DNA from 3 places in the Kitasatospora sp. LaBMicrA B282 genome. Region 1 is predicted to be linked to each of the others. Evidence: riboswitches for the same ligand, from Rfam matches in the RefSeq annotation. Region 1 holds a riboswitch; each other region holds the start of a gene.
The links. Region 1 has a riboswitch for cyclic di-AMP ahead of ACQRUO_RS30090 (NlpC/P60 family protein). Riboswitches for the same ligand answer to the same signal wherever they lie in the genome.
Positions count from the first base shown of each region.

Region 1 (8,150 bases):
CCGGCCGGGTCGGAGGAGAGCATCAGCTGCACCGTCGGGTCCATCCCGCCGGCCCGGTACTCGGCGGCCGCCACCGTGGCCAGGGTGGTGCGCATCTTGTTGAGGGCGTCCTGCCCCTGCGCCACCTGCGCCTGGAGGTTGCTCGCCTCGGACTGCAGCCGCTTGGCGTCCTCCTCCGCGGCGTTGGACTTCTCCGAGGCCTGCTCGGCCTCCCCGTAGAGCTGGTCGACCTGGGCCTTGACGTCGTTCTTGTCCGGCTTGGCCGGGGCACCCTGCGCACTGGCCGTCATCGCCAGCGCGGTGGTCGCGGCGGCGGTGACCGCCAGCACCCGGGCGAACCGGCGCGCGGTGCCCGGCGGGGGTGTGATCGCCATCACTGACGACTCCAATCGCCGTGAGGGCTCGGGCGAGCACCTCGGGGAAGCCTCGGGGACCGGGAGCCGCGGGAATCGCGAGGAGCACCGCAGGCGCTGAGGTCCGAGCGCAGACGTTAGCGAGTCGGAACGGATGAGTCCAAACCCCTGCCGATACGAATATTTGATCCCTAATCGGACATCCGACCGGGAATCGCACCGGTGGCGACAACGCGAACGGCCCGGCCTCCACGGGGGAGGCCGGGCCGTCGCCGGGCCGGTTCGACCGTCGCCGGTCGGGTCGGACGCCGGGTCAGACGTGGATGATGGCGGCGATCGGCATCGCGGTGGCCGAGACGAAGCTGACCACGGCACCGGTGTGCGGGGCGTGGATCGCCTGGCCGCCACCGGCGTACATGCCGATGTGGTGCATGTCCGAGAACCAGACGATCAGGTCGCCCGGCTGCGCCTTGGAGATGTCGGTGCCGATGTTGGTACCGGCGGTGGCCTGCTCCTGCGAGGTGCGCGGCAGCGAGACGCCGACCTGCGCGTAGGCCCACTGCATCAGGCCCGAGCAGTCGAAGGTACTCGGACCGGCGGCACCGTAGACGTAGGTGGCGCCCAGCTTGGTCTCGGCGGCGGCGAGCGCGGCCGCGCCGGCCGAGCTGCCGGTGACCGGCGGGGCCGGGGTGCTGGTGCTGGTGCTGCCACCACCGCCGCTGCTCGAACCGAGGTTGGTGCGGGAGGAGTCGCGCGAGGCGGCGGCCTGGGCGTTGGCCTGGGCGGTCGCCTTGGCCTGCGCGGCGGCGGCATCGGCGGCGGCCTTGGCCTGCGCGGCGGCCTGCGCCTCCTGCTGGGCTATCTGCTGGCGCTGCTGCTCGGTCAGCGAGTTGAGCAGGTTCTGCGCCTGAGTCAGCTTCGCCTGGACCTGCTCCTTGGCGGTCTTCAGCTGCTGGGTGGTGGCGTCCAGGTCGGCGAGCTTGTTCTGCGCGTCCGTCTTGGACTGGGCGAGCGTCGTCTCCTCGCTCTTCAGCTCCTTCAGCGTCTCCGCCTGGGTGCTGTTGAGCTGGTTGATCGAGCTGGCCTGGTTGAGGAAGTTGTCCGGGCTGGACGACAGCATCATCTGCACGGTGGGCGAGATGCCGTTGCTGGCGTACTGGTCGGCGGCCACCGAGGCGAGACCCGCCTGCAGGTTGGTCACCTGGTCCTGCTGCCGCGCCACCTGGTCCTGCAGGTCGGTCACCTGCTGCTGCAGCTGCTGCTGCTTGGCCTGGGCACCGTCGAACTGCTGGGTGGCCTGCTCCGCCTGGTTGTTCAGGTCGTCGACCTGGGCCTTGACCTGGTCGATGGTCGGCGCCGGGTCGGCGTGCGCGGCTCCCTGGGCGGAGAGCGCGACGGCGGTGGCGGCGGCCGCGGTCAGGATCGACGTGCGGGTACGGCCGACAGGCTTGGGACGACGATGGGACGCCACGGATCCTTCTTCCCTCGAACCGCCTACCGGGTGAGCTGACGGGTTCGGGCTGGAAGATGCCCTACGACGCCTCACCGGCCTGCCGGCCGACCTGGCGCCGATTCACCCCGGAGGAACGTGTGGTTCCCCGGCTCCGGTCCACGGCTCCCCCGCAGGGGCTCCCCGTCGGGCAGTCACCTGCCCGTGCCGCTTTCCGAACTCGGCGGTAACCCCCGCTGCCACCCGGGTCGGGTGATCGCCATCGCGTGGGTCCGGTTGCCGACCCTAGTAACTGATCTGTGATCCGTTCAAATCCTTGTCAGAAAAACCGGGAAACTTTGACTCTGCGTGCTATGGAGATCACCAACGTGTGATCACGAAGTACACGGACAAGTGACGCCGGCCACACCCTGGGGTGACACGGGTTCAGGAGCACGGGCAGCGCGGCGGGGCGACGGCGGGTCAGCCGTCGAACCGGCGCTCGGATCGGATCGGGACGAACCGGTCAGCCGCCGCTGCGGTCTGCCGCTGAGCGAGCTTGCGGGCGAAGCAGCAGGGCCGCGGCCCTCAAACGCGGCGGATGGTGAGGATCGGGCCGATCACCGAGGCCTGCATGATCCGCACCACGTCACCGGTGTGCGGGGCGTGCACCACGTTGCCGTTGCCGATGTACATCCCCACGTGGTGCGCGTCCTGGCCGTAGATGACCAGGTCACCGGGCTGGGCCTGGGCCAGGCTGGGCACCGCGGTGCCCACCGTGGCCTGCTCCTGCGAGGTGCGCGGCAGCGAGACGCCGGCCTGCTCGTAGGCCCACTGCATCAGGCCCGAGCAGTCGAAGGTGCTCGGACCGGTGGCGCCCCAGACGTAGTTGTCGCCGAGCCGGCTGAGGGCGGCCGTCACGGCCGCGCCGGCGTAGCCGGAGGCCGGCGGCAGGTTGGCCGTGGAGCCCAGGTCGGTCCGGTCGGCGCCGCGCGAGGCCCGGTCCTGGGCTGCCTGCTGGGCCGCCAACTGCGCCCGCTGCGAGGCGGTCAGCGAGTTCAGCAGCTTCTGCGCGGCCGAGAGCTTGTTCTGCACGTCGGTCTTGGCCTGGTTCAGCTGCTGGGTCGAGGCGTCCAGCTGGGCCAGGGTGTCGGCGGCTTCCTTCTTCTCCTGGTCGAGGTTGCGCTCCTCGGACTGCAGCGACTTGAGCACGTCGGCCTCGGTGCTGCTGGCCACCTGCATGCTGGCCGCCTGGTCCAGGTACTGGCCCGGGTTGGAGTTGAGCATCAGCTGGACCGACGGGTCGACCCCGCCGTTCTGGTACTGGTCCGCGGCCACGCCGGCCAGGCCGGTCTGCAGCTGGGTCACCTGGTCCTGGGTGCGGGCCACCTGGTCCTGCAACTGGGAGGCCTGCTGGCGCAGCTGGTCGCCGCGCTCCTTCGCGCCGTCGAACTGCTGGGTGGCCTGCTCCGCCTGGGTGTTCAGGTCGTCGATCTGCGCCTTGACCTGGTCGATCGAGGGCGCCGGATCGGCCCAGGCCCCGCTCTGCGCGGAGATCGCGACAGCAGTCGCAGCAGCGGCGGTCAGCACGGAGATCCGCGCGCGGCTCGGCTGCTTCGGACGGCGATGGGACGCCACGGACTGCTCCTTCTTCTGCCGGTCTCACCCGATCGGATGAGTGACCGGAAAAATAGGTTTGACGCCAGACCCTAGTGAACATCACTTCCCTGCGCCACTCCCTCGCCGCGACGAACCACCTGCGGCGTACGGGATTTCACCAGGTCTTCACCCGGTGAGGGCTGTTCAGCTGCGAGCCAGCCGGTTCAGCAGCAGCACCGAGGAGACCGGGCGCGCGCCGGCCTTGCGCACGCCGTCGGCCACCTCGCGGTCGGCCGAGACGACCACCACCGGGCGCCCCTGCGGCTCGGCCCGCACCAGCTGCCGGATCAGCTCGTCCGCGGTCTGGCCGGTCTTGCTGAACCGCACCCGCACCCCGCGCGGCGGTGCCATGATCACCGGCACGTCCAGGTCCTGGCCGTCGAAGACGCAGGTCACCTCGGCCTGGGTGCGCTGGGCGAGCATCGCCAGGCCGCCCAGCAGCCGCAGCCGCTGCTTCTCCAGCGGCAGCGTCGGGTAGCCGGTCTTGGTCACGTTGTAGCCGTCCACCACCAGGTGGACCTGCGGGATCGCCAGCAGCTGGTCGAGCAGGGCCGGGTCGTCCTCGGCCAGCCCCCGGCGGGCCACGTCGTGCGGCGAGGCCGCGCCCGGCACCACCGCGTCCACCAGGTCGGCCGGGTGCAGCTGGGTGACCGGCAGGGCCAGCTCGCGCTGCAGGCCCTGGGCGGACTGCAGCACGGTGTCCAGCAGCAGGCGCAGCCGCATGTCCTCCACACTGCGCCCCTCGCGCGCCGAGCGGCGCCCGGTCTCCAGTGCGGCCTCCAGCTCGGCCACCCGGTGCCGCAGCCGGCGGTTCTCGCTCTCCGCCGCGCCGCGCTCGGCGGTGGCGGCGGCCGCGGCGGCGCCCAGCTCGGCCTGCAGCTTGCGGGCCTCGGCCTGCGCCCGGCGGGTGTCGCTCTCCAGGCCGCGCAGCTTCTTGCGCAGCGCCTCCAGCTCGCGGCGGGTGCTCTCACCGTCGCTGCGCTGGCGGTCCAGATCGGCGCGGGCCGCGGCGCGGGTGGCGGTCAGCTCCTCCTGGAGCTTCTCCACCAGCCGGGCCGACTCGGCGGCGGCGTCCTCCACGTCGGCCCGCTCGGCCTGCTCGCCGACCTCGGCGACCAGCCGGGTCCAGCCCCGGCTGCGCAGCAGGTAGGCGGCGGCGGCCACGTCCATCGGCTCGGCCGCGCCCGGGACCTGGCCGGACTCCAGGGCCTTGACCAGGTCCGGCTGGCCCAGCCGCAGCCGGTCCGCTATCCGCAGCCGGAAGACCGGCTCGGACTCCAGCGCGGCGGCCAGTGCGGTGCCGGCGTACTTGGCCCGGCGGGCCGGGGTGAACTTGGCGTACGGGCGCAGCGAGGCGGGCAGTTCGGAGACCGGCAGACCGCCGAGCGCGTCGGCGGCCAGGCCCACCACGCGCCGGCGCACGCCCTCGGGCAGCGGGCGGTCCAGCCGCTCGGGCTCGGGCTGGTCGACGCCAGGCTCGGGCCGGTCGGCACCGGCGGCGGGCTGGTCAGCACCGGCACCGGCCGGGGTCGGCTCGACCGCCGGCTCGTCGGGCGAGACCGGCTCGACGCCCGGCTGCTCGCCCGCCGGCTGCCCGGTCGTGCCCGGCTGCGCCACGGCCGCGAGGTCGGCCGGCGCGGTCGGGTCCGCAGCGGGCTCCGGCCCCTGCGGCTCGGCGGCCTCCCTGGCTGCGTCCATCGCGTCCTCGGCTCCGATCCCGATCCGCGCCACTCCGCGCCGATCTGCCCTGTCTCTGTTGTCTGCCCGGTCCCGGGCCGCTCCGGCGCACGCCGGGGGCCGGGTCCCACCGCCCGGTGCAATTGTCGCGTGCGCGGCGAGAATTTTTCAGCTGCCCTGGCGGGCCGGCTCAGCCGGCGTCGGCCACCGGCTCGCCGGTCACCTGCTCCTCGGCGCCCGGCCGGGTCACCAGCTCGACCTGGTCGACCGCGTTGCACCAGCGGCAGCGGATCGACTCGAGGGTCTCGGTGAGCACCTCGGTCTCCTCCACCTTGGCCTCGCCGGCCAGGTCCAGGTGCAGGTACTCGACCACCCGGGAGGAACGGGTCACGTCGAACCGGGTCAGGTTCCCGCAGAGGGTGCAGCGCCAGCGAGTCTCGGGGGTGGGCGCGGGGACGGGCATCAGCGGGGTCCTCTCGGCTCGGGTCTGGTCCGGTCCGATGTGCCGGCCAGGCCTCCAGCCTAGGGCCTGACGCTGTGACGGCGGGCACCGGATACCGGTTCCCACCAGCACTCCCGTCCTCTCGAACGTCCGCTCGCCATCGAGCGGGCCGAGGCCGTGAAACCCGGCCTCACCCGCTCGCCGTACACGGCGGTGTCGCGGGCCTGGCGACGCGGAATGGATCCGCTCATGCCAGACCGGCGCGACGACGCGGTGACCCCGCTCGTCACCTACCTCCTGATCGCGCTCAACTGCCTGGTCTTCCTGGCCGGCCCGAGCGGCATCGCCCCGCACTACGGCGCGACCCCCGCCGCCCGCGCCTGCGCCGCCCAGCACTACCAGCAGCAGTGGGGCGCGGTGCCGGCGGAGCTGCTGGGCAACCGCCCGTTGACCCAGGTTCAGCTGGCCGGGCTCGCTCCCCCGGTGCGCGGCTGCCCGCTGCTCGCCACCCCGCACAAGGTGCCCGCGCTCTCCGCGCTCACCTCGCTCTTCGTGCACGGCGGCTGGCTGCACCTGCTGGGCAACATGCTCTTCCTCTTCGTCTTCGGCGCCGGGGTCGAGGAGCGGCTGGGCCGGGTGCGCTTCCTCCTCTTCTACCTGTGCGCCGGCGTACTGGCCGCCTACGGCTACGCGGCGGCCGGCGGCGGCACCGGTCCGGACGCGCTGCGCCCGCTGGTCGGCGCCTCGGGGGCGATCGCCGGGGTGCTCGGCGGCTACCTGCGGCTCTACCCGCGGGCCCGGGTGACCACCCTGGTCCCGTTCCTCTTCTTCCTGCCGCTGCGGCTGCCGGCCTGGCTGGTGCTCGGGCTCTGGTTCGCGCTGCAGTGGTGGTCGGTGCGCCAGGCCGGCAGCGGGGTCGCCTACCTGGCGCACGTGATCGGATTCAGCTTCGGCTTCCTGGCCCTGTGGGTGGCGGCCCGGCGGCCCGGCTACGCTGGCCCCACGACCTACCCGGGAGCCTCCACGTGATCACCGCCATCGTCCTCATCAAGACCAGCGTCGACCGGATCCCCGAGATCGCCGAGGCCATCGCCGCGATCGAGGGCGTCAGCGAGGTCTACTCGGTGACCGGTGGCTACGACCTGGTCGCCATGGTCCGGGTGCGCCGCCACGACGACCTGGCCGAGGTGATCCCCGGCCGCCTCAACAAGGTCCCCGGGGTCGCCCACACCGAGACCCAGATCGCCTTCCGCACCTACTCGCAGCACGACCTGGAGGCGGCCTTCGCGATCGGCCTGGAGGGCTGACCGACCCACCCGGACCGACCCCGACCCGCGACCCCGGCCGACCCGGACCCCGACCCCGGCCGACCCGCCCGGGCCCCGGGTCAGCGCCGGGTGTCGGCGACGCAGCGCCCGCCCTCGTTGCGGTAGTTCCAGCGCGCGCCGTCGGTCACCAGCTCGCGCACCGCGGCCAGGAACCGGTCGACGTGCTCCTCCGGCGTCCCGGCGCCGAAGCTGACCCGGATCGCGTTCAGGCTCCGCTCCCCCGGCAGCGACGGCTCCGGCGCCCCGCACTCGGACGGTGCCGCCTCCTCGCCGCCCAGCAGCGTCCGCACCAGCGGGTGCGCGCAGAACAGCCCGTCCCGCACCCCGATCCCGTACTCCGCCGAGAGCGCCGCGGAGAAGTGCGAGCTGTTCCAGCCCTGCACCACGAAGGAGAGCACCCCGACCCGGACGGTCGCCGGCCCGAACAGGTTGAGCACCCGCACCTCGGGGATCGCGGCCAGCCCCGCCGTGAGCCGCTCGATCAGCGCCTGCTCGCGCGCTTGCAGCTCCTCGAAGCCGGCCTCGCTCAGCGCCCGGCAGGCGGCGGCGATCGCGTAGGCGCCGATCACGTTGGGCGAACCCGCCTCGTGCCGGGCCGGCCCCTGGTGCCACTCGACGGCCACCGAGCCGTCCGCCTGCCGGGCCACGGTGCGCGAGGCGCCGCCGCCGGCCAGGTAGGGCTCGGCGGCGTCCAGCCAGTCGGCCCGCCCGGCCAGCACCCCGGCGCCGAACGGCGCGTAGAGCTTGTGGCCGGAGAAGGCGACCCAGTCCACGTCCAGCTCGCGGACCGAGACCCGGTGGTGCGGCGCCAGCTGCGCGGCGTCCAGCACGACGCGGGCGCCGTGCCGGTGCGCGACCTCGGTCAGCTCGGCCACCGGCCACAGCTCGCCGGTCACGTTGGAGGCGCCGGTGACGCAGAGCAGCCGCGGGCCCTCGGGGTGGCGGGTCAGCGCCTCGTCCAGCGCGGCCACCGCCGCCTGCGGCGAGCGCGGTGCCCGCAGGTACTCGACCGGCAGGCCGGCCTGGGCCCAGGGCAGCAGCGAGGCGTGGTGCTCGGTCTCGAAGGCGAAGACCCGGGTGCCCGCCGGCAGCGCGCCGGCCAGCAGGTTGAGCGAGTCGGTGGTGGCCCGGGTGAAGACCACCTGGTCGCCCTCGCGCAGGTCGAGGAAGTCGGCCACCGTGCGGCGGCTCTGCTCGAACAGGTCGGTGGAGAGCTGGGAGAGGTAGCCGGCCCCGCGGTGCACGCTGCCGTAGTAGGGGGC
Region 1 is NZ_JBNQTI010000144.1:15,776-23,925, reverse strand. Features, by position in the region: gene ACQRUO_RS30095 (NlpC/P60 family protein) at 1-374, opposite strand, end outside; gene ACQRUO_RS30090 (NlpC/P60 family protein) at 667-1,824, opposite strand; cyclic di-AMP (ydaO/yuaA leader) riboswitch at 1,831-1,980, opposite strand; gene ACQRUO_RS30085 (NlpC/P60 family protein) at 2,371-3,420, opposite strand; gene ACQRUO_RS30080 (NYN domain-containing protein) at 3,586-5,139, opposite strand; gene ACQRUO_RS30075 (hypothetical protein) at 5,309-5,581, opposite strand; gene ACQRUO_RS30070 (rhomboid family intramembrane serine protease) at 5,810-6,589, shown strand; gene ACQRUO_RS30065 (Lrp/AsnC ligand binding domain-containing protein) at 6,586-6,867, shown strand; gene ACQRUO_RS30060 (aminotransferase class V-fold PLP-dependent enzyme) at 6,948-8,150, opposite strand, start outside.

Region 2 (10,947 bases), on a different contig from region 1:
ACCGCCGAGCTCGGTGATCTCCTTGTGCACGTCGCGCGCCAACTCGCCCTGGCGCAGCACCATCGAGAACGCCGGGCTGCCGTCGGCCAGCTTGATCACGCCGAACTCCAGCTCCGGCGGCTCGCCCGGCAGCACCACGTCGCGCAGCAGCTCCAGGCTCACCTCGTAGAGTTCGCCGGCTATCGCGGTGTCGACCGACGGGTCGGGCAGCAGGCCGGGGCAGACGTCGCGGATCGAGAAGAAGCGGTGGCCGGGTGCGGTGGACACCTCACCGAGGAAGGGCGAGTCACCGAGCAGCGGGTGGAACTCGCCGCCCCGCATCGCCTGACCGTTGAGGAACATCCGGACCATGGGTGGCACCTTTCAGAGCGGCCCGGGCAGCCGGGAGCGGCCCGGGCGGAGGAACGCCCGGGCAGCATGGGGCCGCCCGGGCGGACAGCGCACGGTCCACCAGGGAGTGTTCGTCCCGGCGGACCGTACGAAACGGCAGTAAGCGCTCAGCCGAGCCGCGCGTAGCCTGGCAGCGTCAGGAAGTCGACGAAGTCCTCGGCGAGCGCGACCTGCTCGAAGAGGTCGCGTGCCTCGGCCCACCGGCCGGCCGCGAACGCCGCGTCACCGACCTCGGCCTCGATCGCCACCATCTCCTCGGCGATCAGCTTGCGGGTCAGCTCGGCGGTGGCCTTCTCACCGGTGTCGGCGAGCACCACGCCGTTGTGGATCCACTGCCAGATCTGCGAGCGGGAGATCTCGGCGGTGGCGGCGTCCTCCATCATGTTGAAGATGCCGACCGCGCCCAGCCCGCGCAGCCAGGCCTCGCAGTAGCGCAGGCCGACGGCGACCGCGTTCTGCAGGCCCGCCTCGGTGCAGGAACCGCCGGCCCCGGCGATGTCCAGCAGCTCGGCGGCGGCGACCGGCTCGGCCGGGCCCGGGTTGTCCTTCTGGTTGGGCGCCTCGCCGAGCACCGCGTCGAAGCAGGCGCGGGCGACCGGGACCAGGTCGGGGTGGGCGACCCAGGAGCCGTCGAAGCCCAGGCCGGCCTCGCGCTCCTTGTCCGCCTTGACCTTGGCCAGCGCGGCGGCGTTGACCTCGGCGTCCTTGCGGCTGGGGATGAAGGCGGCCATGCCGCCGATCGCGTGGGCGCCGCGCTTGTGGCAGGTCTGCACCAGCAGGCGGGCGTACGCGGCCATGAACGGCGAGGTCATGCCCACGCTGTTGCGGTCCGGCAGGATGTACTTCTCGCCGGCGTCACGGAAGTTCTTGACGATCGAGAACAGGTAGTCCCATCGCCCCGCGTTCAGGCCGGCCGCGTGGTCGCGCAGCTCGTAGAGGATCTCGTCCATCTCGAAGGCGGCCATGACGGTCTCGATCAGCACGGTGGCCCGGATGGTGCCGTGCTCGATGCCGAGCGTGCGCTGGGCGTGCGTGAAGACGTCGTTCCAGAGCCGCGCCTCCAGGTGGCTCTCGGTCTTCGGCAGGTAGAAGTAGGGTCCGGAGTTCGGGTCCGCCTCGCCCTTGGCCAGCAGCCGCGCGGCGTTGTGGAAGAAGTACAGGCCGAAGTCGAAGAATGCGCCGGCCACCGGTACGCCGTCCACCATCAGGTGGTTCTCGTCCAGGTGCCAGCCACGCGGGCGCACCACCACGGTGGCGAGCTCCGCGGCGGGCTTGAGCTTGTACTCCTTGCCCTCGGGGGTGGTGAAGTCGATCCGGCCCTCGTAGGCGTCGATCAGGTTGACCTGGCCGGAGACCACCGCGTGCCAGGTCGGCGAGGTGGCGTCCTCGAAGTCGGCCAGCCAGATCTTGGCACCGGAGTTGAGGGCGTTGATCACCATCTTGCGGTCGGTCGGCCCGGTGATCTCGACGCGGCGGTCCTGCAGGGCCCGCGGCGCCGGGGCCACCGTCCAGTCGCCGGCCCGGATGGCGGCGGTCTCGGGGAGGAAGTCGAGGGTGCCGGCCTGGGCGATCTCGGTCCGGCGGCTGTGACGGCGGGCGAGGAGTTCCTGGCGCCGGCCTTCGAAGGCCCGGTGGAGGCCGACCACGAAGGCGACCGCCTCGGGCGTGAGCACCTCCTCCGCCCGGGGGACACGCGGGCCGGCGACAGTGACGACCGGAGCGGGAGCGGTGGCCGGGGCATCCCCCGACGGAAGGCTGGCGGACGGTCCCTGGTCGGTAGCCATGGGCAGGACACTCCTTGGCGTAGCGCTGGTGTAGGGAGCCCCGGTGGAGGCTTCCCTCGGTTGATCTGACCCACCTACTGGCGAGTTCGATTCTGTAAGGTGGACCCTAGTTTCCGCGATACAGAATTTCAACGGTTTGTTGAGGTAGATCGCTGGGACTCTACTCCTCCCCCGACAGCAAAGGGAATGCCGGTGGCCAGCACCCCCGCCGCAGCTTCGACCGGAACCGAGCGAGCCTCCGCAGGCAGCGTGCAGTCGGTCGAGCGCGCCTTCCAACTCCTCGAAGCACTCGCCGACGCGGGCGGCGTGGCCACCCTCAGTGAGCTGTCCACCACCTCCGGCCTGCCGATGCCGACCATCCACCGACTGGTTCGTACCCTCGCACAGCAGGGGTATGTCCGCCAGGACACCGCGCGCCGCTACACCCTGGGCCCGCGGCTGATCCGGCTCGGTGAGACCGCCGGGCGCCTGCTGGGCAGCTGGGCCCGGCCCTACCTGGCGGAGCTGATGGAGGCCACCGGCGAGACCGCCAACCTCGCGGTGCTGGAGGGCGGCGAGGTGGTCTACGTCGGCCAGGTGCAGTCGCGCCGCTCGATGCGGATGTTCACCGAGGTCGGCCGCCGGGTCCAGCCGCACTGCACCGGGGTCGGCAAGGCGCTGCTCGCCCAGCTGCCGAGCGACGAGGCCCGCGCCGTGCTGGGCACCCAACCGCTGCCCGCGCACACCGAGTTCACCGTCACCGACGTCGACGAGCTGTTCGCCCAGCTGGCCGTGGCCCGGGAGAACGGGTACGTGGTGGACGACCAGGAGCAGGAGATCGGGGTGCGCTGCATCGCGGTCGCGGTGCCGGGCGCACCGACGCCCACCGCGCTCTCGGTCTCCGGCCCCGAGGCGCGGATCCGGGCCCTGGAGGAGCGCAGCGGCGCCTCGGGCCTGGTGCTGGTGATGCGCCAGATCGCGGAGCGGCTGGGTGCGGTTCTGGCTCCCTGAGCAGCCGTCAGAAGACGGCAGTGGCCCGGATCCTGGTGGATCCGGGCCACTGTGCTTCCGCGGCGTCAGTGGTAGACGCGCACGTAGTCCGCGGCGAAGCTGATCGGGGCCGAGCCGCTCGGCGCCGGGTGGTACTGGCCGGCGCTGATCGACAGGTTGAGGATCAGGTAGGCGGAGAAGTTCGCGCCCACGCCGGTGTTGTCGGAGAACACCTTCACGCCGTTGACGTAGTAGTCGACGGAGTTGGCGCCGTAGTAGGTGCCGATGGTCACCCACTGGCCCGCCTGGACGTTGCCCGCGTCGGTCCAGTACTTCTGCGCGAAGTTGACGTGGTTGGTCAGCTCCAGCAGGTTCGGGTTGTCCGGGTGGTACTCGAAGGAGTCGATCTCGTTGTTGCCGGCCGGCGAACCGTTGCTCTGCCAGGTCCACAGCGCCGGCCAGGCGCCGGGCGCGGACGGCAGCTGCACCCGGGCCTCGGCGTAGTCGCCGGTCTTCACCTGGAAGCCCTGGCCGCTGCCCTCGGTGGTGAGCAGCCCGGTGGTCCAGGCCTGCTTGCCGTTCTCCAGGGTGTTCGAGGACGGCTGGGCGGTGAAGGTGGCCACGCCGTTCGCCACCGAGACGTCGGCGGGGTCGATCCAGTCGAGCTTGTTGTCGTTCGGGTTGTGGGTGCCGTACTGGTACGAGCTGCTGGAGGTGTCGTTCCACTTGCCGCTGTCCAGCGGGCCGTTGAACTCGTCGGACCAGATGAGCGACTGGCCGGGGACGGGGGAGCCCGCGGGGGCCGGGGCGGGGGCCGGCGTGGGGGTGGGGGTCGGCGCCGGAGTGGGGGTGGGGGTGGGCGCCGGTGCGGGGGCAGGGGTCGGCGCGGGGGCGGGAGCGGGCGCCGGGGCGTTGCCGACGGTGAGGGTCTGGCTCGGCAGGTCGTGCCAGGCGCCCGCCTGGTCCTGGTAGAAGCCGAACACGGTGTACGTGCCGCTCGCGAAGCTGCGCGCCCCGGTGTTCAGGGTCACGCCGCCCGGGCAGAGCTGGGGGTTGCTGAGGTTGCCGGGGAAGTCCAGGTTGTTCCCGGCGGCGTCGCGCACGCCCACGCCCACCGTCTTCACGGTGAAGCAGGAACTGGCGTGCAGCGCCAGCGAGGCGGTGGTGGAGGCACCGGCGGTGGCGGTGGTCGGGGTGAGCCGGTCCTGGGTCACGGTGGGCGTGCCGAAGGGCCAGCTCCAGGCCTGGGCCTGGCCGACCATCGGAACGGCGAGCAGGCCGAGGGCGCCGGCGAGGACGCCGAGGCGGGCAGGGGTGGCGGAAGGGATCACGGAGGTTCCTCTTGCGACGCCTGCGAGGTGAGCTGTCGGGTTCGGACCGCAAGGTGGCCCGGTCGGACGGCGCCGACGGCGCGTTCCCGACTTCACCCCGAGCCGCACCCCCACCCACCGTGACCGTCAACGGGCACGGGCGAGCGGGAGCTCGGCAGTACTGCCTGGGTCCCCCGCTCCTGCCTGGTGCGGTGCTCTGTGTCCGGCCCCCGGGCAGGCAGGACTCGGCGCCCCGACGGCTGGGCCCGCCGCTGGGGAGGCGAGCAGCCTGAAGGTTAGGCAGATGGTGTGATCATCATCAATGTCGCTCCAGTCACATCTCTTCACATCCGCCCCGAAACGGAAGGGAAGCAACGCACGTCCATCTCCTGAACCCCGCCCCAGTTACGTGGACATGAAGACTCTCCCTGACCTGCTCCCAGCGCCTTCCCAGCCATCTGTCAGGTCCCCCACACTGCTGCTCATGCAGACGTTTCTACGCGCGTTGAAGTCGCGTACCGCCTCCGTTGTCACCGTCGGCCTGCTCACCCTGGCCCCCACCGCCGTATTCGCCGGCTCCGCCCACGCGGACGTCAGCGGCAACATCTGCCAGTCCGCCCTCCCCAGCCAGGCGGACGACACCCTCAACCTGATCGCCCAGGGCGGCCCGTTCCCGTACTCCGAGGACGGCGAGACCTTCCAGAACCGCGAGGGCGTGCTCCCCAGCGAGCCGTACGGCTACTACCAGGAGTACACGGTCGTCACCCCGGGCGCCCCGACCCGCGGCACCCGCCGGATCATCACCGGCCAGGACGGCTCGGACTACTACACCTCGGACCACTACGCGTCGTTCTACCTGATCGACACCACCTGCTGAGTCCGGCCCCCACACCGCTGCCCGGCGCCCGCGAAGACGGCTGCCGGGCAGTGCCGCGTCCGGGCCCTGGGTACCGGCCGGCCGCCGGGGCAGCCCTCCGGGCAGCTGTCGGGGACAGCTGTTTCGGGACTGTTTCGGGCAGCGCACTGGCCCGCGGTTCCGGAACCGTGGGCCAGTGGGTGCCTAGGGCAGATTCGGGGTTGGTGGGCCGTCCTCCGCGAGGTCGGGGATCAGTGGGCCGGAACGTCGGGTGGCACGGTCGGCAGCTGATCGGCGCCGTTCGCGGGGCGGCCGCGCGGGGTCCGCTGTGCCGGGCGGTGCCCGCTGTCGGTTGGACACGTCCCGCCCCGGGGGGCGTGCCGTCCACGGTGTGCAAAACCGGTGGACGCGATCCCTGGTTCACCGTGGAGCCGCCTGATCGCCGGTACCCCCTGGGCTCCGCGGCGCCGGTGCCCGGCTGCCGGATCTGACGCGGACCGCCTGCGGGCCCCGGGGTTCGTCTCCTCCGGGTGGGTCGAGCGGCCGCCGTCGCTGGGGTTCGTCTCCTCCAGCTCCCCCTCCCTCACCTCCATCGTCTCACCGAGGTCAAGGCGCCACCGGTCGGGCGGTGCCGGTCACCGGCCGCCCGCGTCGCGCCAGGCAGCGGCGGCGGCGACCCGGCTGTGGACCCGGAGCTTGGCGTAGGCGTGTTCCAGGTGCTTGTCCACGGTCCGGGCGGAGACCGCGAGGCGGTGGCCGATCTGCCGGTCCGTCAGGCCGCGGGCGAGCAGGTCGAGCACGGCGGACTCGCGCGCGGTGAGCGGGGCGAGGTCGGTGGCGGGCGGTGGCAGCGGTGGGGCGAGCCGGCCGAAGGCGTGGCCCAGCCGGGTGCGCAGCAGGGTGGCGGAGTCCAGGTCCCGGTCGGGGAAGTCGCTGCCGGTCCGGTTGACGATCATCGCCACGGTGCGCCGCCCGCCCGTGGTCCAGCCGGCCGGGAAGGCCATCGCCAGCTGGTACTCGATGCCGGTCGGGCCGAGCACCTCACCATAGGTGCCCAGCCGGTGGTACTCGGTGCGGGACTGCAGGTCGCTGCGGCGCACCGGGACGCCGCTGCCGCCGTTGGTGTGCGCGAAGAGCGGGTCGGCCGGGGCCTCGCGGAAGAAGTCGGCCAGCGCCCCGGGGGTGAAGAGAGCGGCGGGCAGGGTCAGCGGGTGGCGGCCGCCGGGGGTGCGGATGGACCAGGTGAGGCTGTCGCCGGGCACCGCGCGGAGCAGCAACGGGAAGAGCGCCGGCAGGAGGGTCTCCTCGTCGACGGCGTCGAGCAGCAGGTCGATCACGGCGCAGATCCGCCGCAGCCCGGCCTCCCCGGACGGAGTCACGCAACGAGCGTGCTCCCGTCGGGGAGGCCGGGTCAAGCCGGGCCCCGACAAACCCGGCCGGGCGGCGACCGCCGGGCCCAGAGGCGGTCGAGGAGGGAGGTAGCAGGAGGTGGGAGGGGAGGCCGCGGGGCGGCAGCGGTCTCAGCGGGAGCCGGGGTCTCAGCGGGAGCCGGGGTCTCAGCGGGAGGCGGCGTAGACCCGGTTGATCGGACTCTCGGCCGCCAGCTTCCAGTGGTGCAGCCCGGCCTTGTCGGCCAGCGAGCGCATGGCCGCCTCACCCGCGTGGTTGCCCAGCGCCTCCGGTCCGTGCTGGGCCAGCGCGGAGGGCAGGCAGACCGCGACGGAGGTGGACACCAACGCCCGACCGATCGGGTTGACGTTCTCCAGCAGCTCGCCGGAGGCGTTCGGCTCGACGATCATGCAGGTGCCGTCCTGGGCCAGCGCCTCCTCCGCGTGGTGCAGCGCGGTGCCGGGGTCGCCCATGTCGTGCAGGCAGTCGAAGAAGGTGATCAGGTCGTAGCCGCCGCCCGGGAAGTCCTGGGCGGTGGCGACGTCGAAGTCGACCCGGTCGGCCAGGCCCTGCTCGGCGGCCAGCTCCCGGGCCCGCTCGATCGAGGGCCGGTGGAAGTCGAAGCCGTGGAACCGGGAGTTCGGGTAGGCCTTGGCCATCAGCATGGTCGACCAGCCGTAGCCGCAGCCCACGTCGGCGACCTCGGCGCCGCTCTGCAGCTTGCGCTCGGTGCCGTTCATCGCCGGGATCCACTGCGGGACCAGGGCGCCCGCGTAGCCGGGCCGGAAGAACTTGGCGGTGCCGGCGAACAACGCGTCGCTGTGCTCCTCCCAGCCGACCCCCCGGCCGGTGCGGAACGCCTCCATCAGCAGGTCCTCGGTGCCGTAGGCGGCCTGCATCAGGGTGAAGAAGCCGGCCAGGTAGGTGGGCGCGGTCGGGTCGGCCAGCACCGCGGCGTGCTCGTCGGGCAGCAGGTAGGTCTCGGTGTCCGCGTCGTACTGCACGTACTCGCCGGCGACCTGGGCGGCCAGCCACTCGCGCAGGTAGCGCTCGTGCAGGCCGGTGCGCTCGGCGAGCTGGGTGCTGGTCAGCGGGCCGGCGCCCGCCATCGCGGTGTACAGGCCCAGGCGGTCGCCGAGCGAGGTGCTCAGCCCGGCCATGGCGGCTCCGGCGTCGGTCACCACCCGGCCCAGGAACTCCATCATCCGGTCCTCGTCGACGGCCATCGGGTCCACCTCCTCGGGTGCCCGTGGTGCGTGGCGCCGCCCGGCGCCCCCACCACCACTCGGCAGCACCACTCCAGCAGACCCGCGCCGCCCCGGGCCATACGGGATTCTCCGTACGGTCCGGGGCGGCGGCCCGCGGTGCGGGCGGGCGAACCGGGTGTTCAGGTGTGCTGGAGCACCAGCTCGTCCTTGAGCGAGGCCCGGATCTGGTCGCGCAGTTCCTTGGAGTCGGTGTGCCCGTGGACCGACACCGCGTGTTCGGCGGCGGCCTTGACGACCTCGTCCTCCTGGCCGGTGATGGCCAGCGTGCAGTCGGTCTCGCTCGGGAAGTCCCGGCAGTCGATGACCTTGCGCATGGTCGACCTCCCGACCCGCCGCGCTGCCGCGCCCGTCGGCGGGGCCGCCGACCGACCCGGAGGACCGGCGGGTGGCGGCAGGAGCGTGTCGCGGAACCATTCTCCCTCCGCCCCGCCGTTCCGATAACCAGGGACCGGTCCGATAGTTTTGGGGGCGCACCACCTCCGGCGCCGCACCTGCCGGAGCCGCGGCACCACCCACCGAGTGACCCCGAGAGACGAGGACGTCCGCCAGCATGACCGAGACCGCAGCCCTGCCCGGCTTCGCCGGCCGGACGTACCTCTTCCAGGTCGACAACGGCGCCGCCTTCCGCAACGCCTACTCGGCCGACGGCAAGCGGCTGCGCTGGGAGGGCCTCGGCGAGTCGGCGGGCCAGTGGGACGACGTGGCGCTGCACGTCGTCGAGGTCGCTCCGCAGGTGTACTTCGTCAGCTGGACCGAGCGCAGCGGGCTCACGGTCAGTCACGTGATGGACCTGGGCACGCTGACCGTGCGGGTCTTCTGGACCTACGAGGGCGAGGGCGGCCGGGTCGGCGAGCTGCACACCGGGACGCTGGAGCCGGTGGTCTGAGTCGCTGGTCCGAGTCGCTGGTCTGCGCTGGTGAGCTGAGCCGGTGAGCTGAGCCGAAACCCCTGGACGGCCCGTCGGAGACTCCTCCGACGGACCGTCAGTTCGTCTCTGCCGCCTGGCAGTTCACTCCTGCTCGGGCCACAGGCGGAGCCCCGCGGTGAGTTCGCGCAGGCAGCGGGCGGCCAGCGGCCCCGGGGCGTCCGGACCCGAGGTCGGCGCCGGCTCGGCCGCCGCCCAGCGCTCCAGGGCGACCCGGATCGCCGCCGTGGCGGCCGCCGCCGCGAGCCGCACCTCCAGCGGGTCGGCCCCGGCCCCGCAGCGCTCGGCCAGGATCGGCACCAGCGCCTCCTCCGAGTCCTGGTGCACCCCCTGCCAGACCCGGCGCAGCCCCGGGTCGGTGAGCAGCGCCCGGGTCCAGCCCAGCGCCGCCGCCCCCCGCTCGTCCACGGGCGTGAGCGCCTCCAGCGCCGCCCGCTCCAGCACCTCGGGCACCGGCAGCCCGGCCGGGCCCGCGGCGATCAGCTCCAGCCAGCGCCGGCCACCGGCCGCCAGCAACGGGGTGACCGCCTCCTCCTTGGTGCGGAAGTAGCGGTAGAAGGTGCGCAGCGCGACGCCGGCGGCGCGGGCGATCTCGTCCGCGCTGGTCGCCTCCGCGCCGCGCTCGGCGAAGAGGGCGGCGGCCGTGATGGCGATCTCCAGCTGGGTCTCGGCCCGCCGCCGGTCGGTGAGCGAGGGGCGGGCGGCCCGGGCGGCGGCCGGGCGGGCGGCCCCGGCGGAGCGGTCGGCGAGCGGAGCGGCGCGATCGGTCATGCCCCCAACCTACGCCGCTGCTGCCTATCTGGCACATCACGCCATAGTGGCACAACGTGCCATCTGGGCGTACGGTGGATGGCGCGCCCGCAACGGCGGCCGCACCCTCAGAACGGAGCACCACCATGCAGCGCTTTTCCGGCCGTCGAGTCCTGATCACCGGCGCCGGCTCCGGCATCGGCCGCGCCACCGTGCACCGCCTGCTCGCCGAGGGCGGGCTGGTCGTCGCCGTGGACGTGAACGAGGCCGGGCTGCGCGGCACCGCCGAGCAGGCCGCCGCCGAGGGCACCGCGGACCGCCTGACCACCGCGGTGCTGGACATCTCCGACGAGCAGTCGGTCCGCGCCGGGGTGGCCGCCGCGGTCGAGACCCTGGGCGGGCTGGACGTGCTGGTCAACGCCGCCGGCATCCTGCGCTCCTCGCACACCCACGAGACCAGCCTGGAGTTCTGGAACACCCTGCTGAAGGTGAACCTGACCGGCACCTTCCTGATGACCCGCGAGTCGCTGCCCGCGCTGCTCGCCGCAGGCTCCGGCGTGGTGGTCAACTTCAGCTCCACCTCGGCGAGTTTCGCCCACCCCTACATGGCCGCCTACGCCGCGACCAAGGGCGGCATCCAGTCCTTCACCCACGCGATCGCCCAGGAGTACAGCAAGCAGGGCCTGCGCGCGGTCTGCGTGGCGCCGGGCAGCATCGACAGCGGCATGACCAACAACCCGGGCCTGCCGGCCGACACCGACTTCAGCCTGCTGGCCAAGCTCTCCCCCGCCCTGGGCGCCGGCTTCGCCGGCCCGGAGACGGTGGCCGGTGTGATCGCGATGCTGGCCAGCCAGGACGGCGCGTTCATCACCGGCACCGAGATCCGGATCGACGGCGGCACGCACATGTGATGCGCCATCGATGACAGATCGTCAGATCTGGTTGCCTGATGCCGAGTTCGCATCAGGCAACCTGCCCGGGCGGACCTGCCGACCTCCGCTTCCCCTCGCTCCCCCGGCTAGCCGCGCCAGGCGGCGGCGAAGGCGCGGGCCGGGTTCTGCCGGAAGATCAGGTCGGTCTGCTCCTCCCCCAGCGCCCGGCGCAGCCGCGGTCGCAGCCCGGTGAGCAGGAACGGCATGCCCGGCCCCTCGCCGTCCGCCGCCCGGGCCGACCTGACCACGGTGTCCCCGCCGAGCAGCAGCCGTTCGCCGGCGCCGGCCTCGACCAGGTCCGCCAGGCCGTCCAGCAGCCGCCAGTCGGTCGCGTGGTGGGCGCGGGAGGGCCCGTCGAAGGCCAGGTAGGCGCC
Region 2 is NZ_JBNQTI010000042.1:23,167-34,113, forward strand. Features, by position in the region: gene ACQRUO_RS14570 (allophanate hydrolase-related protein) at 1-351, opposite strand, end outside; gene aceB (malate synthase A) at 498-2,174, opposite strand; gene ACQRUO_RS14580 (IclR family transcriptional regulator) at 2,361-3,164, shown strand; gene ACQRUO_RS14585 (glycoside hydrolase family 16 protein) at 3,230-4,474, opposite strand; cyclic di-AMP (ydaO/yuaA leader) riboswitch at 4,477-4,678, opposite strand; gene ACQRUO_RS14590 (ribonuclease domain-containing protein) at 4,938-5,330, shown strand; gene ACQRUO_RS14595 (response regulator transcription factor) at 5,945-6,688, opposite strand; gene ACQRUO_RS14600 (class I SAM-dependent methyltransferase) at 6,866-7,924, opposite strand; gene ACQRUO_RS14605 (DUF1059 domain-containing protein) at 8,086-8,280, opposite strand; gene ACQRUO_RS14610 (MoaF-related domain-containing protein) at 8,517-8,852, shown strand; gene ACQRUO_RS14615 (TetR family transcriptional regulator) at 8,976-9,662, opposite strand; gene ACQRUO_RS14620 (SDR family NAD(P)-dependent oxidoreductase) at 9,788-10,552, shown strand; gene ACQRUO_RS14625 (phosphotriesterase family protein) at 10,660-10,947, opposite strand, start outside.
Region 2: it holds a riboswitch for cyclic di-AMP, as region 1 does, so the genes downstream of both, ACQRUO_RS14585 (glycoside hydrolase family 16 protein) here and ACQRUO_RS30090 (NlpC/P60 family protein) in region 1, are expected to answer to the same signal.

Region 3 (10,947 bases), on a different contig from region 1:
CCAGGACGACGCCGCCCGGCAGCGGCCCGCGCCCGAGGCGGCCGGCGCCGACCGGCCCGCCGCGGCGACGAAGGGGCCGCGCCCGTGACGGCGACGAGGTGCGGCAGCGTCACCCGAGCTGACGCAGTGTCATCGACTGATGTGAATGTGAAGAAGATCAGTATCAGCAGATGTTGATTTGGGAGCCGGGCCGTGCCAGGCTCGTTCCCGGCCGAACGCGGCGAGGGCGGTCACCGGATGGACCGCCCGCCGCCGCACCCGGCCACGGCTGCCGCGCGGCCACCGCCCTCGCCCCCGGGGGTCGGTTGCCCTGCGGCGACCGCACCGGACGGCCTGGACCGGGGCGAGACATCCCCTGCCCGGTCCAGGCCGCCTCGCTCCGGCACCCGCCGCACCCCGCCACCCGGTCGACCGCGCCGCCACGCGGTCGACCCACCCGGTCGTCCCTCGGACCGCTCAGCCGGTGCTGTACCAGTCCCACGGGAGCGTGCCGTGGCCCGGCAGGTAGGGCTCGCGGGTGCAGATGGTGATCAGCGGGTGGTCCCGCCAGACGGTCGGGTCGTTGCCGCGCAGCGCCAGTTCGGTGCGGGCGTGGTCGGTGTTCGCCACCAGGACCAGCACCGTCTCCTTGCGCAGCCGCTCGAAGGCGTCCGGGTCCGGATCCTCCAGCAGTGCGGCCAGCCGGGCCCGGTCGGCCAGCCGCAGCCGGCCGCGGTCGCCGTAACCCAGCGGGCGGACCCGGGCGGTGCTCCGGGCGCTGCCGCGGGAGAGCGTCATCAGCGGCAGCAGGGTCGGGATCCGGCCGGGGTCGGTCGCCCCCTCGCCCTGGGCCGCGCGGTAGAGGGCCAGCCCCAGCAGGGTGCGCACCGCCTCCAGGTCACCACCGGCCACCCGTGGGTCGTGCCGTTCGGCCCACCGGGCCAGACCCAGGGCCCAGTACATCGCCACGTCCAGCACCGCCGCCCGGCCGAGCAGCGCGGCGTCCACCTCCCACCACCAGGTCGGATCGCCCTCCGCGGCCTCGACGGCCGGCTCCAACTCGTGCACCGCCCCACCTCACTCCCCGGTCTGCCCGCCGAAGTCCCCGGGCGGACGAGCTCCGCTCTGACGCTGTGCTGCCTATGGTGCTGCGGTGCGTGCTGCGCTGTCCGCCGATCGGCGAAATGGAACGGACCGGACCGCTGCCCGAACTCCCCTGCGCCGCCGGGCCGGTGGTGATCGCAGCGGCGACACCGCGGCCGCGGCGCGGGGCCCGCGGGACGGGCCGGGGTCGGCTGGGGCCGGGCTGAGGTCGAGCCGGGGTCGGGCTGGGGTCGAGCCGGGGTCGGGGGTCGCCGAACACTCGCATACATGGACATGACGTGAAAAACCTGAGGTGAACGAAGAGTGACGAGCCGCCCGGAGCGATCCCTCCCGGTACGGAGCATCGCGCGGCGCTCGTGATTCTCGTGTGATGTCTGCGATGCGGGGTTGTTATCGAGGTGATGATCCGTCTAGTCTCCCCAACAACCCGCCACCGCGCGGGCGCCCGGAACCGGTACGCCGAGTCCTGCCCACCGTGCTCCGGGAACCACCACACCACCTCGGGCAGGGGCGGGGGACCCAGGTTTCAATGCCGCGTCCCGCGCGGCTAGGGGTGAAGCCGTCCACCGGATCCGTCCGGGCGGACGGCCGGGCCACCTCCCGGTCCGAACCCGACAGCTCACCTCGCAGGCGTGCGGAGAGGGAACTCGATGGGCATATCCGGGGTGTTCTCAGGTCCGGGCCGCCACCGCCGTCCGACCCAGACCGACCGCGCGGTGACCGCCGCGACCGTGGCCGGCGCGGGTCTGGCCCTGCCGCTGCTCACCGCGACCGGCGCGCACGCCGCCACGCCCGACACCTGGACCGCGGTGGCCCAGTGCGCCACCGGCGGCAACTGGTCCGCCGACACGGACAACGGCTTCTACGGCGGCCTCCAGCTCAGCGAGCGCAACTGGGTGGCCTACGGCGGCGACCAGTACGCGGCCCAGCCCTCGCACGCCACCGAGGCGCAGCAGATCGCCGTCGCCGAGCGGGTGCTGGCCGACCAGGGTCCGACCGTCTGGGGCCACTGCGGCACCACCACCGGCCTCACCGCCCCGGCGGCGCCCACGACTCCGGCCGCGCCCGGCAGCCCCGCGGCACCCACCACCCCGGCTGCGCCGACCACGCCGGGCGCGCCGACGACTCCCGCGGTGCCGGCGGCTCCCGTGGCACCGGCTGCGCCCGGCAACCCGACGCAGCCGAGTGCGCCCGGGGTGCCCACCGCGCCGGGTACCTCGACCAGCACGGCCCCCGGCCAGCCCGCCACCACGGCGCCGGCCCAGCCCACCGCGCCGACGCAGACCGCCACTCCCCCGGTCACCACCCCGGCGCCGAGCAGCCCCACCACGGCCGCGCCGACCACCGCGCCCACGGCCACGACGCCCACCACCCCGGTCACCACCGCCCCGCCGGCGGCGAGCACCCCGGGCACGCCCACCCAGCCGACGGCGCCGGGCACCCCGCCGGCGAGCCCGGCAGCACCAGCGTCGCCTGCCGTGCCCGGTACGCCCACCGCGCAGGCTCCCAGCGTGCCGGCGGCCCCGGGCACCCCCGCGCAGGCCGGCCCGGCGACCCCGGCTCCGGCCACCCCGAGCACGCCCGACGGCAGCTACACCGTGCAGAACGGCGACAACCTCTGGGGCATCGCCCAGCAGCACCACGTCGACGACTGGCAGCAGCTCTACCGCCACAACCTCGGCACGGTCGGCAGCAACCCCAACCTGATCTACCCGGGCCAGGAACTCCAGGTCCCCTGACCGGCCCCGGCTCGGCGCCCGCGGCCTGACGGCCGGGCCCTCTCCGCCGGATCTCGTCGGATCAGCGCCAGGCGCACCCACCCTGACGGCTGGGTGCGCCTGGCGGGGTGTGTCCCACCGCCCCCACCATCCCCGGGCGCCGGACCGCCGGCACCCGGCCGGGCAGAATGACCCCATGTCACGACGCACCGCCAAGTCCCGCCCGACCCCGCCCGCGCCCGCGCCCGCCGAGCCGGTGGACTGCCCCTGCGGCCTGCCCGCGCGCTACGCCGACTGCTGCGGCCGGCTGCACCGCGGCCTGGCCCAGGCCGGCACCGCCGAGCAGCTGATGCGCTCCCGCTACGCCGCGTTCGCCGTCCGGGACGCCGCCTACCTGCTGCGCAGCTGGCACCCGGACACCCGTCCGCCGTCCGTCGACTTCGACCCCGGCCTGCGCTGGGAACGGCTGGAGGTCCTCGCCACCACCGAGGGCGGCCCCTTCCACCAGGAGGGCACCGTCACCTTCGCCGCCCACTACCGCGACGCCGGCCACCCGGGCAGCCTGCGCGAGACCAGCCGCTTCCTGCGCCACCAGGGCGCCTGGGTCTACCTCGACGGCACGATCGAGGCCGACTGACGCCCTCGGAGCCCGAGGAGCACCTCACCCCGCCCTCCCCGTCCTTGGAGGACCACGTGACCCTGCCGCTTGCCGACTTCCTGCGCACGGTGCCGCAGGGCATCGTCTTCGCGACCGTCTACCTCACCGACGCCGCGGGTGACCCGCTGCTACTGAAGTCGACCTATGACCCCGAGGTCTGGCAGCTCCCCGGCGGTCTGCCGGAAGCCGGGGAGGACCCGTGGGCGGCCGCCCGACGCGAGTTGGCCGAGGAGACCGAGCTGGAGCTGCCCGAGCAGCCCGCCGCGCCGCTGCTCGCGCTGGTCTTCACCCCGCCGGTGGCCGGCTGGCCGTTCCGGGTCGGCGTGGTCTTCGACGGCGGCCCGCTCGCTCCGGACCGGCTCGCCGGCCTGCGCCTCGACCCCGCCGAGCACAGCGCCCACGCCGTCCGCCCGCTCGCCGACTGGCGCGCCGAGCTCAGCCCGACCCGGCTGGCCCTGGTGGAGGCCGCCGCCGAGGCCCGCCGCACCGGCCGGGCCGGCTACCGCGCCCTCGTCGCTCCCCCCGCCGCCGCACCGGGACCACGGGACGTCGGCGATACTCGCTGACGTCCCGTCAGTCACCCAGTCAGCAGGAGCCCTCCGATGGACCAGCTCTCCCCCGAGGACCAGCACCGCCGCGCGCTCGCCTTCCGCGCGCTGCACGCCGGGCCCGGTGCCTTCGTGATCGCCAACGCCTGGGACGCCGGCACCGCCCGGCTGCTGACCGGGCTCGGCTTCGACGCGCTGGCCACCACCAGTGCCGGCCTGGCCTTCGCGCTCGGCCGGCCGGACGGGGCCAACCTGGTGCGGCGCGAGGAGGCGCTGGCCAACGCCCGGGCCATCGTCGACGCCACCGGGCTGCCGGTCTCCGCCGACCTGGAGAACGGCTTCGGCGTCGACCCGGCCGAGGTGGCCGCGACGATCCGGCTGGCCGCCGGGACCGGGCTGGTCGGTGCCTCGATCGAGGACGCCACCGGCGAGCCGGAGCGGCCGATCCACCCGCTGGAGCTGGCCGTCGAGCGGATCGAGGCGGCGGTGGCGGCCGCCCGGGAGCTGGACTTCCCGTTCACGGTCACCGCGCGGGCGGAGAACTTCCTGCACGGGCGCCCCGACCTGGCCGACACCGTGCGCCGGCTGCAGGCCTTCGAGGCGGCCGGCGCCGACGTGCTCTTCGCCCCGGGACTCCCGGACGCCGAGGCGGTGCGCACGGTCTGCGCGGAGGTCGGCAAGCCGGTCAACGTGCTGGCCGCCGGCCCGCTGACCCGGCTGACGGTCGCGCAGCTCGCCGAGCTGGGTGCGCGCCGGATCAGCGTCGGCTCGGCGTTCGCCCGGGTCGCCCTGGCCGCCACCCGGCGCGCCGCCGCCGCGCTCCGGGAGAGCGGCGGCTTCACCGCGCTGACCGAGGCGATGCCGATGCCGGAGGCGAGCGCCCTGATGACGGAACGGGACTGACCGGGAGCAGCTCCGCGGCGAGCGTGCGGCAGACCGCCGAGCGCGCGGCCGACCTGACGGGTGACCAGCGCCGATACGGGTGACCAGCGCCGATCCCACCGAGGAACGCCCTGATCCGGCGGATCGTTTCGCCACCATGGTGTCCTCCCTGTTCGGCCCCGTCGGCAGCCTGCTGCTCCCCGCCGCGCTGATCGCGCTCTGCTTAGCGGTCGCGGCCTTCCGGTTCCTCCGGGCCCGGGCCGGCGGGCGGGCGCGCCCCGGGCGCGGCGCCGCCGTGACGGCGGGCGAGGAGCTGCACGCGCTGCTCTACCCGGGCAAGCAGGTGCAGCTGGAGCAGCGCCGGATCGAGCTGGTGCTCCGCGAGGACGAGCAGGCCGGTGCGCCCGGGCACACCGGCATCGACCTGTCCCGCGGCACCGCCCGCCTCCCCCGCTGACGCCCCGCCCCCGCTCCCGCCCCCGCGCCCGCCTCGCCCGCCCCCCGTCGCCCCGGCGTGACCGCCACCGCCCCCCGCGCGGACCGTCCCGGTGGACCCGGGCGGGTGGCGGTGGAAAGCTCGGACGAGAGCGTTCCCGACCGTCCGCGGAGCATCCGAGGAGCACCGGCATGTCCGAGCGAGCAACCTCCCGGGCCGGCGCGGCCGGCCGGGTTCCGGTCGCGGAGCGGCCCGAGCAGCTGCGCAACGTCGTCCTGGTCGGGGTCAGCGGCTCCGGCAAGACCACGTTGACCGAGTCGCTCGCGCTGGCCGCCGGGGAGCTGACCCGGGCCGGCCGGGTGGCCGAGGGCAGCACCGTCTCCGACCACGAGGAGATCGAGCACCAGCAGCAGCGCTCGGTGCGGCTGTCCGTGGTGCCGGTCGGCTGGCGGGATGTCAAGATCAACCTGATCGACCCGCCCGGGCACGCCGACTTCTCCGGCGAGCTGCAGGCCGCCCTGCGGGCCGCCGACGCGGCCGTCTTCGTGGTCTCGGCGACCGACCCGCTGGGCGGTCCGGCCCTGACGCTCTGGCAGGAGTGCGCGGCGCTCGGCCTGCCGCGGGCCATCGCAGTCACCCACATGGATGCGGCCCGGGCCGACTTCGACGAGGTACTGGCGACCTGCCGGCAGGCCTTCGGCGGCGAGCACCCGGACTCGGTGCAGCCGATGGACCTGCCGGTGCGCAGCGACGGGCAGGTGCGCGGCACGGTCGAGCTGCTGTCCGGCGAGACCCACGGCCGGGCCGAGCCGGCACCGGACACCGGCCCGGCCCGCGAGGCGCTGGTGGAGGCGATCGCCGGCGAGGACGACGAGCTGCTGGAGCGCTACCTGGGCGGCGAGACGCTGGACGAGCCGGCGCTCACCGCGGGCCTGCGCGGCGCGGTGCTGCACGACGCGATCCACCCGGTGCTGCCGATCACCGAGGACGGCACCGGCGCGGTCGACCTGCTCGACCTGCTCGTCTCCGCCTTCCCGGCGCCGTCCGCGAGCCCGCTGCCCGAGCCGGTCGAGCCGACCGGGCCGGCCGGTCGGGAGCCGGTCTGCGACCCGGCCGGCCCGCTGGTCGCCCAGGTGATCCAGAACACCGGCGACCCCTACGTCGGCCGGCTCAGCCTGGTCCGGGTCTTCTCCGGCACGCTGCACCCCGACACCCTGCTGCACGTCGCGGGGGCGGGCGCCGACGCGGAGCCGACCGACGACCGGATCGCCGGGCTGACCAGCCCGTTCGGCAAGCAGCAGCGCGCGGTGCCGCAGGCGGTGGCGGGCGACCTGGTCTGCGTCGGCAAGCTCACCGCGGCCCGGGTCGGCGACACCCTGACCGAGCCGGGCGACCCGGTGGTGCTGGCACCGTGGGACCTGCCGGAGCCGCTGCTGCCGGTGGCGATCGAGGCCCGCAGCCGCAGTGACGAGGACAAGCTGGCCCAGGGCCTGTCCCGGCTGACCGCGCAGGACCCGGTGGTCCGGGTCGAGCAGAACCCGGACACCCGCCAACTGGTGCTCTGGTGCACCGGCGAGGCGCACGCCGGGGTGGTGCTGTACCTGTTGGGCAGCCAGTTCGGCGTCCAGGTCGACCAGGTGGACTACCGGGTGGCGCTGCGGCAGACCTTCGGCGGGACCGCCACCGGGCACGGCCGGCTGGTCAAGCAGTCCGGCGGGCACGGCCAGTACGCGATCTGCGAGCTGCTGGTCGAGCCGCTGCCCGGCGGGACCGGCTTCGAGTTCGTCGACAAGGTGGTGGGCGGCGCGGTACCGCGGCACTTCATCCCCTCGGTGGAGAAGGGGGTGCGGGCCCAGCTGGCGCACGGCGTGGGCGACGGCTTCCCGCTGGTGGACCTGCGGGTCACCCTGGTGGACGGCAAGGCGCACTCGGTGGACTCCTCGGACGCCGCCTTCCAGTCGGCCGGCGCACTGGCGCTGCGCGACGCGGCGACCAACACCAGCGTGCGGCTGCTCGAACCGGTGGCCGAGGTGGGCGTACTGGTACCGGACGAGTACCTGGGCGGAGTGTTCAGCGACCTGTCGGTGCGCCGCGCACGGGTCCTCGGCACCGAGCCGGCCGGCCCGGGGCGGAGCCTGCTGCGGGCCGAGGTCCCGGAGCTGGAGCTGACCCGCTACGCGGTCGACCTGCGCTCGCTCTCGCACGGCACCGGTTCCTTCACCCGGACCCCACTGCGCTACGAGCCCATGCCGGCAGCCGTCGCCGACCGGGTCACCAAGCCCGACCACTGACCACCCGACGACCGCCGCCCCGCCGCACAACCCGTCGTCCGACCACATCATCGCTGGCGCAGGAGGAGCTCACGCCGGTCATCGCCGCAGTGCTCCCGGGTTCACCGGAGTCAACCTGGCTGCCCTCCCGCTCGGCGACCTCGCGCCACCTGCGCCGGCAGTAGGCACGACGCGGGCGAGAACCGCCCGGAAACGACGAAGTCCCCGACCGGCGAACCGGTCGGGGACTTCACGAAGGCGGAGGATATGAGGTTCGAACTCGTGCGGGGTTGCCTGTGAGACTCCGTGAACGCTACGGGGCGCGTTCAGTCGAACCTCTCATCCGAAGAGCTGAGTTGTGTGATGCTCCGGGCATGAAGAAGGAGCCCTGCCGGGTGCGACCACCCTCAGGGGGGATGTCCGCAGGCCAGTACAACTACTGGAAGGACGGCAAGACTGAGGTCCACCTCAAGGTCGAAGAGTGGCCGGAGTGGAAGACTCGGCGGCTCGCGGAAATCCTCTTCGGTGGTCTCGTCGAACGCTCAGCCAACGAGTCAGCTCCACCGGCTGAGTAGATGCCTTCGAAGGGCGTTCTCAACTCCGCCGATGTGCCGTTCAGCCTCAGTCGGTCTCTCCTCACCGCCGTCCAGGTGGGCCATCGCGTAGCTGCACTCCTCCGGGCGCCGCGCCCGCCGCGCCATCACCCAGGCGGTGCGGGCATCTATCCCAGCTCCGAAATCGGCGGCCAAACGGCCATCCCTACTCCTCTGGACCGTCGGCGCTGTCGCAGCACGAGGCAAACGTCCGGACCTTCCCGTTGATGCAATAGCAGCGGTCTGCTGGTGCGGTCGGAATCCGACTGATTGCCGCGACCGCCTGAACCAGCTCTTTGCTCTTCGCGGCTCGCTGAATGTATTCGAGGGAGTCGAATGTCATCCCCTGGAGGTTCCGGCCGATCATCACGACCAGGGCGCCGCGGTTCGTTGCCCGATACCAGCGCGGGAAATATCGGAGCTTGCCGAGCCGGTACAGCTCGCGTCCGTCGTGGAGCAGTCTCACCTCATCGCCTTCAAGGAGGGCTGTGAGGCCGGGGGTGCAATCCTTTTCATCCACCGGGTCTGCACCCTCGCCCTCGCGGCAGATCCAGTCTGGAAACTCGAATCCCAGCGTCGCAAAGCCGGCGAGCAGACGATCATGGACCTCTCCGCCTGTCGTGATGGCAAGCCCACCATAGGCGTCAATGATCAGCGCCGGTACGGGGCCTCGCTCGCCCACCAGCAAGGCGCACTCGACTTCGAAGAAGATCTTGTTGGGGTCGGGGGCGGTCTAGGTCTCGTACACGGCTGAGTCGCCACACCTTGGATGGATCAGGGCGGGCCACTTGATCATTTTCTCGTGGTTCAGAATGCTGACGAGATTGGCGGGGCTGTTGCGACCAATTGGCTCGCCGCAGCTTCGGCAGCTTTCCACCTTCTTTGAGAGGCGCCGCAAAATCGCCTGCAGATCTACGCCCTTGAATGCGTCTCGTACAGGCTGTGAGGCGTGAATCTTGCGCGCCATGGCCCTCCCTATTTCGGTCCTGTCGGAAGGGTAGGGCTGCGCCGGGGAAAAGTTATGCGCCATTCACCCAGAAAGCGGATGGCGTACGAGTGGCGAATCCTGGCGGGCGGCGTTTTACCTCCGGCGCTACAGCTCATGCCCTGCGGCGTGTGCGTGTCGCTGTATCGCGGGGGGAACCCCATGCTCTATGGTCGGCACAGCGGCCGGCGGAGGGTCGCAGGACGAGACGGGGCCGCCCGGTTGGCCAGGTCGTCGTCCCGGGTGCAGGGCGCTCGCTCCGCTTCACAGTCCTCTTCCTCAGCACCGACGCGCTGACAGGGATCTTCCTTTGGCTGGCCGGGCAGCACGAAGGATTCGCCATGTCACACTCCACTGCGCGCGTATTGGCTACCCAGCGCAGCGCTTTCACCGACGAGCACCGAGCCACGGCACGGTCGGGCTTGGGGCGCACCTCCATCGGTCTGGACGAGTGCACCCCTGCCCAGGCACAGCTGCGGGCACTGTTGGCGCTCGGCTGGTTCAACCTGGGTCTTCTCTCGGCACCTGGCTTCGACTGGCCGCTCGGGCCGACCCTCAACTACGGCACCGTGCTCTCCCCTCGTTACGACCATCTCGTCCTCATCGTGTCCGCAGCCCTCAACGTCTCGGACCAACTCGTCGCAAGCCCACCTTGGTCCGGAATCCCGGGCATGCGCTTGGAGCGCGTCGTGGACTGGAAGACCGTCCTGCTGCGGCACCTACCGACCGGGGCAAGTCTGGAAGTTACAGAACGGAGCCAACCCAAGGCTCCGAAGCCGACCGCCAGGGTGATCCGCCATCGGAGCGTGCTCATGGTGGATCAGCCAGTAACCCCCGCGGAACAGGCAAAGCTGGACAGCGTTCCGCCGATGTCCGAGGCGGCAAGGCGTCTTCTGGGCGCGCTTGCCATGCGCGCCGCTCTCCGGGACCCGGCAGGAGACTGGCACGTGCACTGGTACTACAGCACACTGGGCCGGCCCCTTGGACGCCGTAACCAAGCGGAGCGGCGCCTCTGGGGCAGAGATGACCTGTGGCTCCTGGAATGGACGTCCTACCCGTATCCCCAGGACCTCGTTGCGGCGATGACCCACCCGGTGGGCGGCCTCGATGGTGTGGTTGCCCAACAGGTCGGCCCCACCTGGATCTTGACCTACAACGGCGCGCAGCTGCATCTCTACGATCGGGAAGCGTCGGCGTGGTGACCACGAGGGCGTAGGCGACCGGCTGACCGGGCTGCCTACGAGCGCTCAGCGCGAGCTGTGCCGGCGGTCACTGCTCGAAGAACCAAGCGCGGCCGGTCTGTCCGTACTGCTGGACAGGGATGAGCTCGACGCCGGTCCTCATTCGCGCGCTGTACAACAGGCCGTCGAGGTGGTCGATCTCGTGGTGGACCAGGCGGGCGAGCCCGCGCTCGTAGGTGGTGACCATCACCTCGCCGTCCAGGTTGGTGGTCTCCACGGTGATCTGCAGCGGACGGGGAACCAGGCCGCGGACGTCGAAGAAGGGCAGGCAGACTTCGAACTGCTCGTCTGCCTCGTCGGCGCGGTCGATGACGCGCGGGTCCAGCAGAACGATCGGCGGGGCGTCCGGCTGGCTGGACAATGGCGGCCGCCCGGCCGATCCCGATCTGCGGTGCCGGATGGGAGCGGTCCGCGGTGGCGTCGCCTCGGCGGTCACCCCCCCCCCCCCGGCCCACACGCGACCGTCAGACGAGGCTGGGCAAGACGCCGCGGGGCCAGTGGCCGAGCCAGAAGGCTGCGGTGGATGGCTCGGG
Region 3 is NZ_JBNQTI010000026.1:24,464-35,410, reverse strand. Features, by position in the region: gene ACQRUO_RS10325 (MFS transporter) at 1-88, shown strand, start outside; gene ACQRUO_RS10320 (hypothetical protein) at 457-1,047, opposite strand; cyclic di-AMP (ydaO/yuaA leader) riboswitch at 1,567-1,732, shown strand; gene ACQRUO_RS10315 (LysM peptidoglycan-binding domain-containing protein) at 1,800-2,822, shown strand; gene ACQRUO_RS10310 (YchJ family protein) at 2,998-3,438, shown strand; gene ACQRUO_RS10305 (NUDIX domain-containing protein) at 3,495-4,025, shown strand; gene ACQRUO_RS10300 (isocitrate lyase/PEP mutase family protein) at 4,062-4,910, shown strand; gene ACQRUO_RS10295 (DUF6191 domain-containing protein) at 4,990-5,346, shown strand; gene ACQRUO_RS10290 (elongation factor G-like protein EF-G2) at 5,517-7,616, shown strand; gene ACQRUO_RS10285 (hypothetical protein) at 7,970-8,170, shown strand; gene ACQRUO_RS10280 (hypothetical protein) at 8,355-8,876, opposite strand; gene ACQRUO_RS10275 (hypothetical protein) at 8,922-9,155, opposite strand; gene ACQRUO_RS10270 (hypothetical protein) at 9,515-10,375, shown strand; gene ACQRUO_RS10265 (peptide deformylase) at 10,443-10,775, opposite strand; gene ACQRUO_RS10260 (hypothetical protein) at 10,879-10,947, opposite strand, start outside.
Region 3: it holds a riboswitch for cyclic di-AMP, as region 1 does, so the genes downstream of both, ACQRUO_RS10315 (LysM peptidoglycan-binding domain-containing protein) here and ACQRUO_RS30090 (NlpC/P60 family protein) in region 1, are expected to answer to the same signal.